DNA from 2 places in the Saccharopolyspora sp. NPDC045839 genome. Region 1 is predicted to be linked to the other one. Evidence: riboswitches for the same ligand, from Rfam matches in the RefSeq annotation. Region 1 holds a riboswitch; the other holds the start of a gene.

Region 1 (7,396 bases):
GACGACACCGGGATGCGCTGCACGAACAGCGCGTCCGCGAAGCCCATCAGCCCCAGCCCGACCGGCCGGTGCCGCAGGTTGGACCGGCGCGCCTCGGGGATCGTGTAGAAGTTGATGTCGATGACGTTGTCCAGCATCCGCACGGCGGTGCGGGTGGTGCGCTCCAGCTTCTCGGCGTCGATGCCGCCGGCCGTGACGTGCCGGGCCAGGTTGATCGACCCGAGGTTGCACACCGCCACCTCGTCGGTGCTGGTGTTCAGGGTGATCTCGGTGCACAGGTTCGAGGAGTGCACGACGCCGTTGTGCTGCTGCGGCGAGCGCAGGTTGCACGGGTCCTTGAAGGTGATCCACGGGTGGCCGGTCTCGAAGAGCATGGTCAGCATCCGCCGCCACAGCTCCACCGCGCGGACCCGCTTGAACACCTTGATCTCGCCGCGGTCGGCGGCCTGCTCGTAGGCGCGGTAGCGCTCGGCGAACGCCTTGCCGTAGAGGTCGTGCAGGTCAGAGGTCTCGTCCGGGGAGAACAGCGTCCACTGCTCGTCGGCTTCGACGCGGCGCAGGAACTCGTCGGGCACCCAGTTCGCGGTGTTCATGTCGTGGGTGCGGCGGCGGTCGTCGCCGGTGTTCTTGCGCAGGTCGAGGAACTCCTCGACGTCGATGTGCCAGGTCTCCAGGTACGCGCACACCGCGCCCTTGCGCTTGCCGCCCTGGTTGACCGCCACCGCGGTGTCATTGGCGATCTTCAGGAACGGCACCACGCCCTGCGACTTCCCGTTGGTGCCGTTGATGTGGGCGCCGATGCCGCGCACCGGCGTCCAGTCGTTGCCCAGCCCGCCGGCGTACTTCGACAGCAGCGCGTTGTTGCTGATCGAGTGGAAGATGCCGGACAGGTCGTCGTCCACAGTGGTCAGGAAGCAGGACGACAGCTGCGGCCGGGTGGTGCCGGCGTTGAACAGCGTCGGCGTCGAGCACATGAAGTCGAACGACGACAGCAGGTGGTAGAACTCGATGGCCCGCGCCTCGCGGTCGTCCTCCTGCAGCGCGAGACCCATCGCGACCCGCATGAAGAACGCCTGCGGCAGCTCGAACCGGGTGCCGTCGTGGTGCAGGAAGTACCGGTCGTAGAGGGTCTGCAGCCCGAGGAAGCCGAAGGTCAGGTCGCGTTCCGCCACCAGCGCGCCGCCCAGCCGCGCCAGGTCGAAGGCGCCCAGCTCCGGGTCCAGCATCTCCAGTTCGACGCCGCGCCGCACGTAGTCGGCGAAGTACTCCGGGTAGCGGGCGCGCATCTCCTCCTGGTCGGCCTCCTGCGGCTCGCCCAGGTAGCTCAGCGCCTCGCGGCGCATCCGGTCCAGCAGCAGCCGGGCGGTGACCTGCGAGTAGTTCGGTTCGGTCTCGATCAGCGTGCGCGCCGCCATGACCTGGGCCAGCGAGAGCTCGTCGTCGCTGATGCCGGTGTAGCCGGTGCGCCGCACCTCGTCGAGCACGGCTTCGGCGGACACGCCGGACAGCCCGGCGCAGGCTTGGTGGACCACAGTGGACACGCGGGTCCAGTCGTTGAGTGTCGCCGTCACGGGCTCTCTCCCTCGCGAGCTCGGCGGACCACGACGGCGTGCGAGGAGACCCGCGGCGGCAGCCGCTGGTCGTCCGCGCAGACCCGCCCTCGAGGCCCCGGACAGCACGCTTCGCGCGTGCACCGGTGGCAGGTCTTCGGACTCACGGGCGGCCTAGTGGTCGTGGCTTCCCAGGCTGTTCGCCCAGTGCTCTACCCGCTGCCGTTCGGCAGCCGGGTCACGACTTTCGTTCCCGTTCACCGCTGCGGGGCAGTCCCGGATTCGCACCGGGTTCCCTCTTGCCTCACCGGACGCCTCCGGTGAACCACCAGCGATCGACACACTACATGTTGGGTTCGGGGGCGGCGTGCATGGGCAGATAACGGCGTGGCGCGGTACCGGTCGACAGTCCGGGCGCGGTGGCCGAGACTGGGCGGCCGGGGGCTGGCGAAAGGGGACCCGGTGGACGAGGCGAAGCTTCGGTCGTTGCTCTCGGAGCTGACCGTGGCGGACAAGGCGCGGCTGCTGACCGGAGCCGATTTCTGGACCCTGCACCCGATGCCCCAGATCGGGCTGCGGTCGCTGGTGCTCTCCGACGGCCCGAACGGGGTGCGCGGCACGACCTGGGACGAGCGCGACACCTCGCTGCTGTTCCCGGTGGCGTCCGCGCTGGCGGCGACGTGGGACCGGGCGGCGGCGCGGACCGCGGGGGAGATGTTCGGCGACGAGGCGCGCCGCCGGGGCGTGCACGTGGTGCTGGCGCCGACCGTCAACGTCCACCGAAGTCCTTTCGGCGGAAGGCATTTCGAGAACTTCTCGGAGGACCCGCTGCTGATCGGCGAGATCGGCGCCGAGGTGGTGGCGGGCATCCAGTCGCGCGGGGTGGCCGCGACGCCGAAGCACTTCGTGGCCAACGACAGCGAAACCGAGCGGCTCGGCTACGACGCGATCGTCGACGAGCGGACGCTGCGCGACCTCTACCTCAAGCCGTTCGAGCGGATCATCGCGAAGGCTTCGCCGTGGATGCTGATGGCCGCCTACAACTCGGTGAACGGCACCACGATGACCGAGAATTCCGTGCTGGTGAACGACATCCTCAAGGGCGAGTGGGCGTGGGACGGCGTGCTCGTGTCGGACTGGTTCGCCACCCGCTCGCTCCGGGCGGCGGCGCTCGGCGGCCTCGACCTGGCGATGCCCGGGCCGAAAAGCCCTTGGAGCGGCGGGAAACTCGCGAAGGCCGTGGAGAAGGGCGAAGTTCCGGAGTCGGTGCTCGACGACAAGGTCCTGCGCGTCCTGCGGCTGGCCGACCGCGTCGGCGCGTTCGAGGACTCCGAGCCCGGCGGTGGTGGTCCGCCGGAGGAGGCCCGGCCGGTCATCCGGCGGCTCGCGGCGCAGGGATTCGTGTTGCTGCGCAACGAGGTCGTGTCCGATGCGCCGCTGCTGCCGATAGACTCGAAGGTCGCCAAAGTCGCTGTGATCGGCGAGAACGGCACTATCCCGGCGGTGCAGGGCGGCGGCTCGTCGCACGTCAGCCCGCCGCACGTGGTGACGCCGCTGGACGGGCTGCGGGCGGCGCTGCCGGACGCGGATGTGGTGTACCAGCGCGGCGTCCGGCACCGGCGGCTGCTGGACGTGATCCCGGGAGCGGAGGTCACCGATCCGGAGGGCGAGGGCGGCGGCCTGCGCGTCGACTACCTCGGTGCCGACGGCGAGGTGCTTGAAAGCGAATTGCGCGGCACCGAGCGGCTGCTGTGGCTCGGCGGGCTGCCTGCCGGGACGAAGTCGTTGCGGTTGCGGGGGAATCTCCGGCTCGACGTCGGTGAGCACGTGTTCGGGGTGAACGGAACCGGCGGCTTCCGCGTCGAGCTCGCGGGCCGGGAGGTCCTCGCCGCGGACGTGGTGCGTGCGGACGGGATCGACGATCCGATGGGCGACATGCTGGAGCCACCCGAGCAGCGATTCAACGTGGTGCTCGTGGAGTCGGACCTGGACGACGCCGGCCGGGCCGGGCTGACCGTGGAGTTCAACCCGCAGAGCCTCGATGCGCTGGTGGCGGTCGGAATCGGGCACCGCGCACGGGAATGGGACGACGCCAGCGAACTCGCGGCGGCCCTCGCGGTCGCCAGGGACGCCGATGTCGCGGTGGTCGTGGTCGGCACCAACGACGAGGTCGAGACGGAGGGCCGCGACCGCGACTCGCTGGACCTGCCCGGCGCGCAGAACGAGCTCATCCGCAAGGTCGTGGCGGCGAATCCGAACACCGTCGTGGTGGTCAACGCCGGCTCGCCGGTGCTCATGCCGTGGGCCGCCGACGTGCCCGCGGTGCTGTGGACCTGGTTCGGCAGCCAGGAGTACGGGGACGCGCTGGCCGATGTGCTGGTGGGCGAGGCGGAGCCCGGAGGCCGGCTGCCGACGACGTTCCCCGCTGAGCTCGCCGACGTCCCGGTCCCGCTGCCCGGCGTGCAGCCGGTGGATGGCGAACTGCACTACACCGAGGGAACCGTGGTCGGCTACCGGGCGTACGAAGACCGGGCCGTGACACCGGCGTTCCACTTCGGACACGGGCTCGGGTACACGACCTGGGAGTACCTGGAGGCTGTCGCCGAAGGCGAGGGCGTGCGGGTAAAGCTGCGCAACACCGGCGACCGAGCGGGACGCGAGGTGGTGCAGGTGTACGCCGCGGAGCCGCTGCGGCTGGCGGGGTTCGCCGTCGCCGAGGCCGAGGCGGGAGCCGAGGTGTCGGTGGTGGTGGCCGTCGAGCCCGGGGCGGGCGAGCTGCGCGTCGGGCGCAGCGCCGGCGATCTGCGGATCAGCGCAGCGAAGAGCCCGTGAGTCCAGTGGACCCACGGGCTCTTCTCCGGGTCACTTCTGGGCGAAGGCCTTCTGCAGGTCGTCCAGGACCAGGTTGGCGGCGATCGGGCCGAGGCCGAGGTACCAGGTGTCGTCCTGGACCTCGATGGCCTTGCCGTTCTTCACGGCGTTGAGGGTCGTCCACTGCACCGAGTCGACCACGTCGGTCATCTGCTGCTTGGCGCTTTCGCCGTAGGCGGCGAAGAACAGCTGGTCGCCGTCGGCCTGGGAGATCTGCTCGCGGCTGATCTTGGTGTGGGTCTGCTCGATCTGCTGGTTGTCGGGGCGGCTGAAGCCCGCGTCGGCCAGGATCGTGCCGATGAAGGAGCCCTTGCCGTACAGGCGGATGTCGCCGGGGATGAACCGCAGCATGCTGACCTTGCGGGCGGCCGGGTCGCCGACCTGCTTGCCGATGTCGGCGGCGCGCTGCTGGTAGGCGTCGAGGATCCGCTGCGCCTCGTCCTTCTTGCCCAGCGCTTCGGCGTCGAGCAGGAAGTTCTGCTTCCAGGTCTTGCCGACGGTCTCGGCGAACACGGTCGGCGCGATCCTGCTCAGCGCCTCGTAGTTCTGGTCGTCGCGGATCTTGCTGGACAGGATCAGGTCCGGCTGGAGAGCGGTGATCTTCTCCAGGTTGGGCGAGCCGATGGTTCCGACGATCTCGATGTCACCGGCCTTCTCGGCGAGGTACGGCTGCAGCGTCTTGTTGGCGTCCGGCAGCACGGTTCCGATCGGCTTGACACCCAGCGCCAGCACCGCGTCGAGTTCTCCGGTGTCCAGCACGACCACCCGCTGCGGGGTGCCGGTGATCTTGGTCTGGCCCTTGGCGTGAGTGACGATCCGCTCGGTGCCTTGGGGCGCGGGGGACTGCTCGGGGGTCGACGTGCCGCACGCCGCGGCGGTGCCGAGCGCGAGCACGGCGGTGATGACCGCGAGCAGTCGACGAGGACGGAACATGATGCTCCCTGCCTGTCCGGTTGGCTCCAAAAGTTTGGCAAGCCTAACCTGAACGGAGTAACGAAACCAGCATTGAGAGCGTTCTCACGCAGAGATCGCCGAGCTGCGATGATCTTGGCGTGGTAGAGGGGCGAATGTGGAGTCGTTGATCCCGCGCGAGCGGGCCGAAATCGCCCCGGGGGCGGTGCACGTGCCCGACTGGCTGGACGTCGAGCGGCAGCGCGAACTGGTCGTCGCGTGCCGGGAATGGGCGCGGTCGCCGGCGGGCCTGCGATCGGCGCGGCTGCCCAGCGGCGGCGTGATGTCGGTGCGGACCGTGTGCCTCGGCTGGCACTGGTATCCCTACCGCTACTCGAGAACGGTCGACGACGGCGACGGTTCCCCGGTCACGCCGTTCCCGGACTGGCTCGGCGACCTGGGGCGCAGAGCGCTGGCCGACGCCTACGGCCGCGCAGCGGAGGACTACCGGCCGGACGTGGCGCTGGTCAACTTCTACGACGCCGACGCGCGGATGGGCATGCACCAGGACCGCGACGAGCGGAGCCGGGAGCCGGTGGTGTCGCTGAGCCTCGGCGACAGTTGCGTCTTCCGCTTCGGGAACGCGGAGAACCGCAACAAGCCGTGGACGGACGTGGAGCTGTGCTCGGGTGACCTGTTCGTCTTCGGCGGGCCGTCCCGCCTGGCTTACCACGGGGTGCCGAAGACGTTCCCGGGCACGGGACCGGAGATCGGCATGGCGGCGGGCCGCCTGAACATCACCCTCCGAGTGTCCGGAATGGACTGAGGCGGCCCGCGACCCGTGCACTTCGTGTCGCTATGGCAGCACGAAGTGCGGGCCCGGCGAACGGAGCCCAGGCCGGGGTCAGAGCGTGGTCAGGAACATGTGGGCCATGCCCGATGACAGGACCAGTTCGGTCGCGGCGCCGAACCGGCGGCGGCCCGGACGGGGCCGCAGCAGATCGGTGCCGGCGAAGCCGGCGCTGAGCAGGCTGTAGATCAGCAGCACCCAAGCCACGAGCGGAAACGCGAAGCCGGCGGGAGGGGCGTCGAAGACGCCCGGAACGCCGCCGTGCGAGTGCCCGTGCGAGTGCCCGGAGGGCAACGAGAACGCCTGCGAAGCGGCGGAGTGAGGCCGCGAAGCGGCGAACATGTAAGCCATCGCCAACGAACCCACGAAGTGGTGCAGGTAGGCGAGAGCGGGGCGTCGGCGCAGCGCCAGCAAGCCCAGCCAGGCGGAGCCGGCGACGAACACGGTGGCCCACAAGCCGCCGGGGATCAGGGGAGGCAACAGCATGGCGCTCATCCCGACGCCCATCAGCGCGCGGGAGAACTCCAAGCTGCGATCGGAGCCGGAACCCCGGCGAAGCGCAAGAACCAACCGGACCAAGCAAGCCAGGGTCACCACGAAGACGAAGAAGCTGATCAAGGACCCGAAGAAGGCCAAGCCGCAGCAACCCCCGATCGGTAGCCAACCCCCAGATCCTTGGCCAAGAACCCCCACAAAATCCAGGTCCGACCGGGTACAACCCCAATCACCACCGGCAACCAAGCCGCAACGACCACCAACCCAGTCCAAGAGGACAAGAAGAGCAGTCATCCGACCCGAAGGTTCCCCAGTCCCCCCAGCGACGGCGAAGCCGAGCGGGAAGGTGACGTACCCCGCCAAGCGGAGAAGGTGAACCACCCAGTCCGAAGGATGCTTTATGGCCCAGGAACTACCCAGGCCCGGAAGCCCACCCAAGGCGACCCGAGAAACGAAAGCGACCACCGCACCGTGGGGGGTCTGGGGGGGCTCGGCCCCCCAAAACAATGACGAGATATGAAAAAAGCGAAACGCCCCGCGTAAGCAGGGCGTTCCGCATATCGAGTGCGCCAACAGGGACTCGAACCCCGAACCCGCTGATTAAGAGTCAGCTGCTCTGCCAGTTGAGCTATTGGCGCTGGCCTGTCGGTCAGTTCTGATCCGTTCGGTTTCGGTTTCCCGTTCCGGCCGGTCTCCCTGGCGACGTGGAAAACATTAGCACGGTCGTGTGGGGGTGCCG
Region 2 (7,396 bases), on a different contig from region 1:
CATCGCCGGACCCGCCGCGCAGCAGTGGGCCGAGGAGGCCGGCGTGCGGATCGCCACGGCGGTGGACCTGATCGTGATCACGGTCCTGACCGCGCTGGCCGTGCTCAACGCGCTGGTGCTGCGCGATGCCCTGCGGCTGCTGCGCCGTGCCCGCCGCGGCGCGGTCGACGAGGCCGAGGTCGAGCTGGTGCTCGGGCGGCGCGGCCTGCTCGCCCGGGTGCTGCGGGGGCGGATGCGCAACGTGGCCCGCTCCTGGCACCTGTTCGGCATCGGGCTGCTGTTCGGGCTCGGCATGCAGACCGCCACCGAGATCACCGTGCTCGCCATGGTCTCCCCGACCGAGCACCTGTCCGCGATCGCCGTGCTGAGCCTGCCGCTGCTGTTCGCCGCCGGAATGTGCACAGTGGACAGCGTGGACGGCATGCTGATGTCCCGGGCCTACACGTGGTCGCTGGCGCGGCCGCTGCGGCGGTTGTGGGTGAACGTGACGACCACCGCGCTGACGGTGGTGCTCGCCGCGGTCGTCGCGCTGGTCGTCCTCGCCGGGTTGCTCCAGGAGCTCGGCGTGTCCTTCGCGGAGCCCATCGCGGCCATCGGCGACCACTTCGAGCTGCTCGGCTATCTGACGCTGGCCGCTTTCATGGCAGTATGGGGCGGCGCCGCGCTCTGGTGGAAAGTCGCCGCCCGCGGCGGCGACGCGGAACGCGCGTGACCGGCGTCCACCGGCTGTGCCAGGTGGCGCCCCGCGGTCAGGCCGGTGATCGTGAGCCACGACGAGGTGGCCTACCGCGTGGCTGCGCCCCCGAGCACAAGGCCCCGGCGAGTTCGCCGGGGCGGAGCCGACATGGACTACGGACATGACCAAGCACACTGAACAGCACTACTTCGCCGGGCTCGACCTCGCCGGGAAGCGGGTGGTCGTCGTCGGCGCGGGCACCGTCGCGCAGCGCCGGGTCCCACGCCTGATCAACTCCGGTGCGCTGGTCGACGTGATCGCGCCGGAGGCGACCCCGGCTGTCGAGGCGATGGCCGAGGCGGGCGACCTGACGTGGCACCGGCGCCCCTACGCCGACGGCGACCTGGAAGGTGCTTGGTACGTCGTGGCGTGCGCGACCGGGGCCGAGGTGAACGCCGCGGTCGCGGCCGAAGCCGAGCAGCGCCGCATCTTCTGCGTCCGCGCCGACGACGCCTCGCAGGGGACCGCCGTCACGCCCGCGGTGGCCCAGCACGGCGGGCTGCTGCTCGGGGTGCTGGCGGGCGGCGACCACCGGCGCTCCGCCGCCGTGCGGGACGGGCTCGTGGAGGCGTTGCGCACCGGTGTGGTCGACGAGCGGTCCGAGCCGCCGGCGCCGGGCGTCGCGCTCGTGGGCGGCGGCCCGGGCGACCCGGACCTGATCACGGTCCGCGGGCGCCAGCTGCTGGGCCGCGCGGACGTGGTGATCACCGACCGCCTGGCGCCGCGCGAGCTGCTCGAAGAGCTCGGCCCGCACGTGGAGGTGGTGGACGCCTCGAAGATCCCCTACGGGCGGGCGGCCAACCAGGACGTCATCAACTCGCTGCTGATCGAGCACGCCAAGGCCGGCAAGTTCGTGGTGCGGCTCAAGGGCGGCGACCCGTATCTGTTCGGGCGCGGGTTCGAGGAGCTGCTGGCGTGCGTCGAGGCCGGGGTCGCGGTGACCGCGGTTCCCGGGATCACCAGCGCTTTCGCGGCTCCCGCCGCGGCCGACGTGCCGGTCACCCACCGCGGCGTCGCGCACGAGGTCGTGGTCGTGTCCGGACACGTCGGGCCGCACGACGAGCAGTCGCTGGTGGACTGGCCGGCGCTGGGCCGGCTGCGCGGCACCCTGGTGCTGATGATGGCGGTCAAGCGGATCCGGGAGTTCGCGGCGGTCCTGATCGAGCACGGCCGCGACCCGAAGTCGCCGGTCGCGGTGGTGCAGGAAGGCACCACGCGCAACCAGCAGACGCTCCGCACCACGCTCGGCGAGGTCGCCGGCGCCGTGCGGGACGCGGAGATCAAGCCGCCCGCGGTGATCGTCGTCGGTCCGGTGGCGGACCTCGCCCCGGAGTCGCGCCGGTAGCGCCGGAACCCCGCAATTTCCATTGAAATTGGACCTTCGATTTCAATGGAAATTGCGGGACGCCGGTTCCGGGGCGGGGTCTCGTGGTACCGGCCCGCCCCGGAACCGGGTTGTCAGCGCTGGCCGGGCCCGTCCTCCAGATCGCCTTCGGCCTGCAGGTAGACGTCCTGCAGCGCCTGCAAGGTGTCCGGGTTCGGCTCCTGCCACATCTGCCGGTTGGCAGCCTCCAGCAGCCGCTCGGTGATGCCGTGCAGCGCCCACGGGTTGGACTCGGTGAGGAACCGCTGGTTCTCCTCGTCCAGCACGTAGGTCTCGGCGAGCTTCTCGTACATCCAGTCGGCCACGACGCCGGTCGTGGCGTCGTAGCCGAACAGGTAGTCCACCGTCGCCGCCAGCTCGAACGCGCCCTTGTAGCCGTGGCGGCGCATCGCCGCCAGCCACCGCGGGTTGACGACGCGGGCCCGGAACACCCGCGACGTCTCCTCGGTCAGGGACCGGGTGCGGATCGAGTCGGGGCGCGTGCTGTCGCCGATGTAGGCCGCCGGGGCCTTGCCGGTCAGCGCTCGGACCGTGGCGATCATGCCGCCGTGGTACTGGAAGTAGTCGTCGGAGTCGGCGATGTCGTGCTCGCGCGTGTCGGTGTTCTTCGCCGCCACGGAGATCCGCTTGTAGGCGCTTTCCATGTCGGCGCGGGCCGGTTCGCCGTCCAGCTCGCGCCCGTAGGCGAAGCCGCCCCACACCGCGTACACCTCGGCCAGGTCGGCGTCGTCGCGCCAGTTCCGGCTGTCGATCAGCGGCAGGATCCCCGCGCCGTACGCGCCCGGCTTGGAGCCGAAGATCCGCATCGTGGCGCGCCGCTGGTCGCCGTGCTCGGCGAGGTCTGCCCGCGCGTGCGCCCGCACGAAGTTCTGCTCGTCCGGCTCCTCGAGGGCGGCGACCAGGCGCACGGCGTCGTCGAGGAGCGCGACCACGTGCGGGAAGGCGTCCCGGAAGAAACCGCTGATGCGGACCGTGACGTCGATGCGGGGGCGGCCCAGCTCGTCGAGCGGGATCACCTCCAGCCCGTTGACCCGGCGCGACGCCTCGTCCCAGGTCGGCCGGACGCCGAGCAGCGCCAGCACCTCCGCGATGTCGTCGCCGGACGTGCGCATCGCGCTGGTGCCCCACACCGACAGGCCGACCGAGCGGGGCCAGTCGCCGGTGTCGGCGCGGTAGCGGTCGAGCAGGGATTCCGCGATCGCCCACCCGGTCTCCCAGGCCAGGCGGCTGGGCACGGCCTTGGGGTCGACCGAGTAGAAGTTGCGGCCGGTGGGCAGGACGTTGACCAGCCCGCGCAGCGGCGACCCGCTGGGACCTGCGGGCACGTACCCGCCTTCGAGGGCGTGCAGCGTCGCGGTCATCTCGTCGGTCGTCGCGGCGAGCCGCGGCACCACCTCGGTCGCGGCGAACTCCAGCACCCGCACGACCGCGTCCTCGGCGCTGCCGAGGACCTCCCGGCAGACCTCCGGCGCCGAATCCGGGCTCCAGCCGCGGTCCTCCATCGCCTGGGCCAGGGCGTGCGCGCGGGTCTCGACGTCGTCGACCTGCTCCCGGGCCGCGCTGCCGTCCTCGGCGAGCCCGAGAGCTTCCCGCAAGCCGGGCAGCGCGGCGCTCTGCCCGCTCCACATCTGGCGCGCGCGCAGCATCGCGAGCACGAGGTTCACCCGGGCCTCGCCGGCCGGGGCGTCGCCGAGCACGTGCAGGCCGTCGCGGATCTGGGCGTCCTTGACCTCGCAGAGCCAGCCGTCGACGTGCAGTAGCATGTCGTCGAATTCCGCATCGTGCGGCCGTTCGTCGAGCCCGAGATCGTGGTCGAGCTTGGCGGCCTGCATCAGCGTCCAGATCTGGCTGCGGATCGCGGGCAGCTTCGCCGGGTCCATCGCGGAGATGTTGGCGTGCTCGTCGAGGAGCTGTTCCAGCCGGGCGATGTCGCCGTAGCTCTCCGCGCGGGCCATCGGCGGCACGAGGTGGTCGACCAGGGTGGCGTGCACCCGGCGCTTGGCCTGGGTGCCCTCGCCGGGGTCGTTGACCAGGAACGGGTAGATCAGCGGGAGGTCGGCGATCGCGGCGTCCGGGGCGCACGAGGCGGACATGCCCGCCGTCTTCCCCGGCAGCCATTCGAGGTTGCCGTGCTTGCCCAGGTGCACCATGGCGTGGGCGCCGAACTCGTCGATCAGCCAGCGGTAGGCCGCCAGGTAGTGGTGGCTCGGCGGCAGGTCCGGGTCGTGGTAGATCGCGATCGGGTTCTCGCCGAACCCGCGCGGCGGCTGCACCATGAGCACGACGTTGCCCGCGCGGACGGCGGCGAGCACGATCTCGCCTTCCGGGTCCTGGGAGCGGTCGACGAACAGCTCACCCGGCGGCGGTCCCCAGTGCTGCTCGATCGCGGTGCGCAGGTCCTCGGGCAGCGTCGCGAACCAGCTCGCGTACCGGCGCGCGGGGATGCGGACCGGGTTGCCGCTGAGCTGCTCCTCGGACAGCCAGTCGCGGTCCTGGCCACCGGCGGCGATCAGCGCGTGGATCAGCGCATCGCCGTCCTGGTCCGCGACGCCGGGCAGCGCGTCGGGGCCGTCCTCGGGGCCGATGTCGTAGCCCTGCTCGCGCAGCGCCCGCAGCAGGCGGACCGCGCTGACCGGCGTGTCCAGGCCGACGGCGTTGCCGATCCGGGAGTGCTTGGTCGGGTAGGCCGACAGCATCAGCGCCAGCCGCTTGTCCTGCGGCGGCACGTGCCGCAAAGTCGCGTGCCGGACCGCGATGCCGGCGACCCGGGCCGCCCGTTCGCGGTCGGCCACGTAGACCGGCAGCCCCTCGGCGTCGTTCTCCTTGAAGGAGAAGGGCACGGTGATCAGGCGGCCGTCGAACTCGGGCACGGCGACCTGCGTGGCCATGTCCAGCGGCGACAGGCCCTCGTCGTTGTCCTCCCAGGCCTCGCGGGAGCTGGTCAGGCACAGCCCCTGCAGGATCGGGATGTCGAGTTCGGCGAGTGCGCCGACGTCCCACGCCTCGTCGTCACCGCCGGCGGAGGCCGTGGCGGGCTTCGTGCCGCCCGCGGCGAGCACGGTGACGACCAGCGCGTCCGCCCGGCCGAGCTGTTCCAGCAGCTGCGGGTCGGGGGCCCGCAGGGAGGCGCAGAACAGCGGCAGGGCCTGGCCACCGGCGTCTTCGATGGCCTCGCACAGCGTGTTCGCGAACGCGGTGTTGCCCGCCATGTGGTGCGCGCGGTAGTAGAGCACGGCGACGGTCGGGCCCTCGGTGCGCCGCGGGGTCCGTTCCAGCACGCCCCAGGTCGGCGTCTCCGCCGGCGGTTCGAAGCCGTGCCCGGTGAGCAGGATCGTGTCGGACAGGAAGCGGTGCAGCTGAGCCAGGTTGTCCGGGCCGCCGTGGGCGAGGTAGCGGTGCGCCTCGGCGCACACCCCGCCCGGCACGGTGGAGCATTCCATCAGTTCCGCGTCCGGCGCCTGTTCGCCGCCGAGCACGATCACCGGGCGCGGGCCCGCGAGCAGCGCGTCCAGGCCCTCTTCCCAGGCCCGGCGGCCGCCGAGCAGCCGCACGACGACGAGGTCGACGTCCTCCAGCAGCGGGGGCAGGTCGTCCACGCCCAGCCGTGCCGGGTTGCCGAGCCGGTACTCGGCGTCGGCGGCCCGCGCGCTGAGCAGATCGGTGTCCGAAGTGGACAGAAGTAGGATCATGCGGATCGCTCCTCGGCGTGGCGGCCGGCGTCGCGGGACCTGGGCGCGCGTGCGCAGTGCATGACGGCACCTCCCTCGGGGTCCTCGCCCCGGTTCGTAGGTCGCGGCGACCGGAGTCTCCTGGCTCCCGGATCAGCGCTCGCTCCGTCTTCCCGTCCAGTTAGGACAGTGACTTCCCTGGAGTCCGCTCCCCGGTGACAGTGGCGGGACCGCGCCGGATTCGCACCGGCTTCCTCCACCGTCGCCGCTGAATGCTGCGACCACTCTTCGCAACGGGGCGATCTTACGTCAAGCGGCGCGGGCATGACGCACGTCGCACCGCGCTTGTTTTGCGTCCGCAACTACCTGGGTCCGTAGTATCAGCCGGGTGTTGCACAGAGCCAGACCAGAACGGGACGCGTGTCCCGGCGCGCTGCGGGTGCACGAGGCAGCCGACGGCGGACTGGCCCGCATCCGAGTCCCGGGCGGCGTGCTCACGCCGCCCCAGGCCCGGGCGATCGCGGCGGCCGCGGCGCTCGGCGACGGCGGCGCGGAGCTCACCTCGCGGGCGAACGTGCAGGTGCGCGGACTGCCCGCGGGAGCGGAGGAGGAACTCGCCGCCGGGCTACGGACGGCGGGGCTGCTGCCGTCGGCAACGCACGAGCGGGTCCGCAACATCATCGGCTCGCCCTCGGCGGACGGCCGCGAGCTGGTCGACGTGCGGGCGGTGGCCCGGGAACTCGACGCGGCGCTCTGCGCGACGCCATCGCTGGCGGAGCTGCCCGGACGCTTCCTGTTCGCCGTCGACGACGGCAGCGCGGACGTCATCTCGCTCGGCGCCGATGTCGGCCTGCTCGCGGAGCGCGCCGACACCCTGGCGCTGGTGCTCGCCGGCGTGGATTCCGGAGTGCGATCGACCCCGGACCAGGCCGCCGGCGTCGCCATCGCCGCGGCGGAGGCGTTCCTGGCGGAGAAGGCCGAGCAAGGGCGCTCGGCCTGGCGGCTGGCCGAACTCGACGATGGTGCGCGCCGGATCGCCGAACGCCTCGGCGCCGTCCCGGCCGGGCCACTGCCGGCGAACCAGCCGGCGACGCATTCGCAGGTCGGCGCGGTGGAACGGCCCGGCGGAACGGTCGCGGTGGTGGCCGGGGCACCACTGGGCCGCCTGTCGCGGGACCAGCTGGATATCATCACCGCCGCGTCCGACGCCGCGGGCGAACTTCGCCTGACGCCGTGGCGGACCGTCGTCCTGCCCGGCTTGCGGCCGGACGAAGCCGGTCGGTGGCTCTCCGGCCTCGGCGCGCACGGCCTGCTCGTCGATCCGTCCTCGGCCGGTGCCGGGGTGACCGCGTGCGCCGGTCGTCCCGGCTGTGCGAAGGCGCGGGCTGATGTCCGCGAAGACGCCCGGCGCGCGGTGCGAGCCCCGTCCGGCGGCGCTCTGCCGGTGCATTGGTCGGGTTGCGAACGGCGCTGCGGCCGACCGCAGGGGCGCGTCGTGGAAGTGCTGGCGACCGGTGCCGGCTACGAGGTCGGTCTCGACGGCGAGACGCGGGCATCCGGCGCCGATGTCGACCAGGTATCCGCCGCGCTCGTCGCGGCACGGAGGAC

What was found. A riboswitch is a leader RNA that binds a small molecule or an ion and turns the genes downstream of it on or off. The one in region 1 is predicted to bind cobalamin.
Region 2: it holds a riboswitch for cobalamin, as region 1 does, so the genes downstream of both, cobN (cobaltochelatase subunit CobN) here and AC07EQ_RS14830 (ribonucleoside-diphosphate reductase subunit alpha) in region 1, are expected to answer to the same signal.

What each region holds. Positions count from the first base shown of each region.
Region 1 is NZ_JBWKKH010000008.1:279,283-286,678, reverse strand. Features, by position in the region: gene AC07EQ_RS14830 (ribonucleoside-diphosphate reductase subunit alpha) at 1-1,571, opposite strand, end outside; cobalamin riboswitch at 1,682-1,895, opposite strand; gene AC07EQ_RS14825 (glycoside hydrolase family 3 protein) at 2,013-4,382, shown strand; gene AC07EQ_RS14820 (ABC transporter substrate-binding protein) at 4,413-5,354, opposite strand; gene AC07EQ_RS14815 (alpha-ketoglutarate-dependent dioxygenase AlkB family protein) at 5,491-6,138, shown strand; gene AC07EQ_RS14810 (DUF5134 domain-containing protein) at 6,217-6,690, opposite strand; tRNA gene AC07EQ_RS14805 (tRNA-Lys) at 7,223-7,295, opposite strand.
Region 2 is NZ_JBWKKH010000007.1:191,756-199,151, reverse strand. Features, by position in the region: gene AC07EQ_RS12955 (HoxN/HupN/NixA family nickel/cobalt transporter) at 1-712, shown strand, start outside; gene cobA (uroporphyrinogen-III C-methyltransferase) at 858-2,081, shown strand; gene cobN (cobaltochelatase subunit CobN) at 2,195-5,809, opposite strand; cobalamin riboswitch at 5,904-6,090, opposite strand; gene cobG (precorrin-3B synthase) at 6,177-7,396, shown strand, end outside.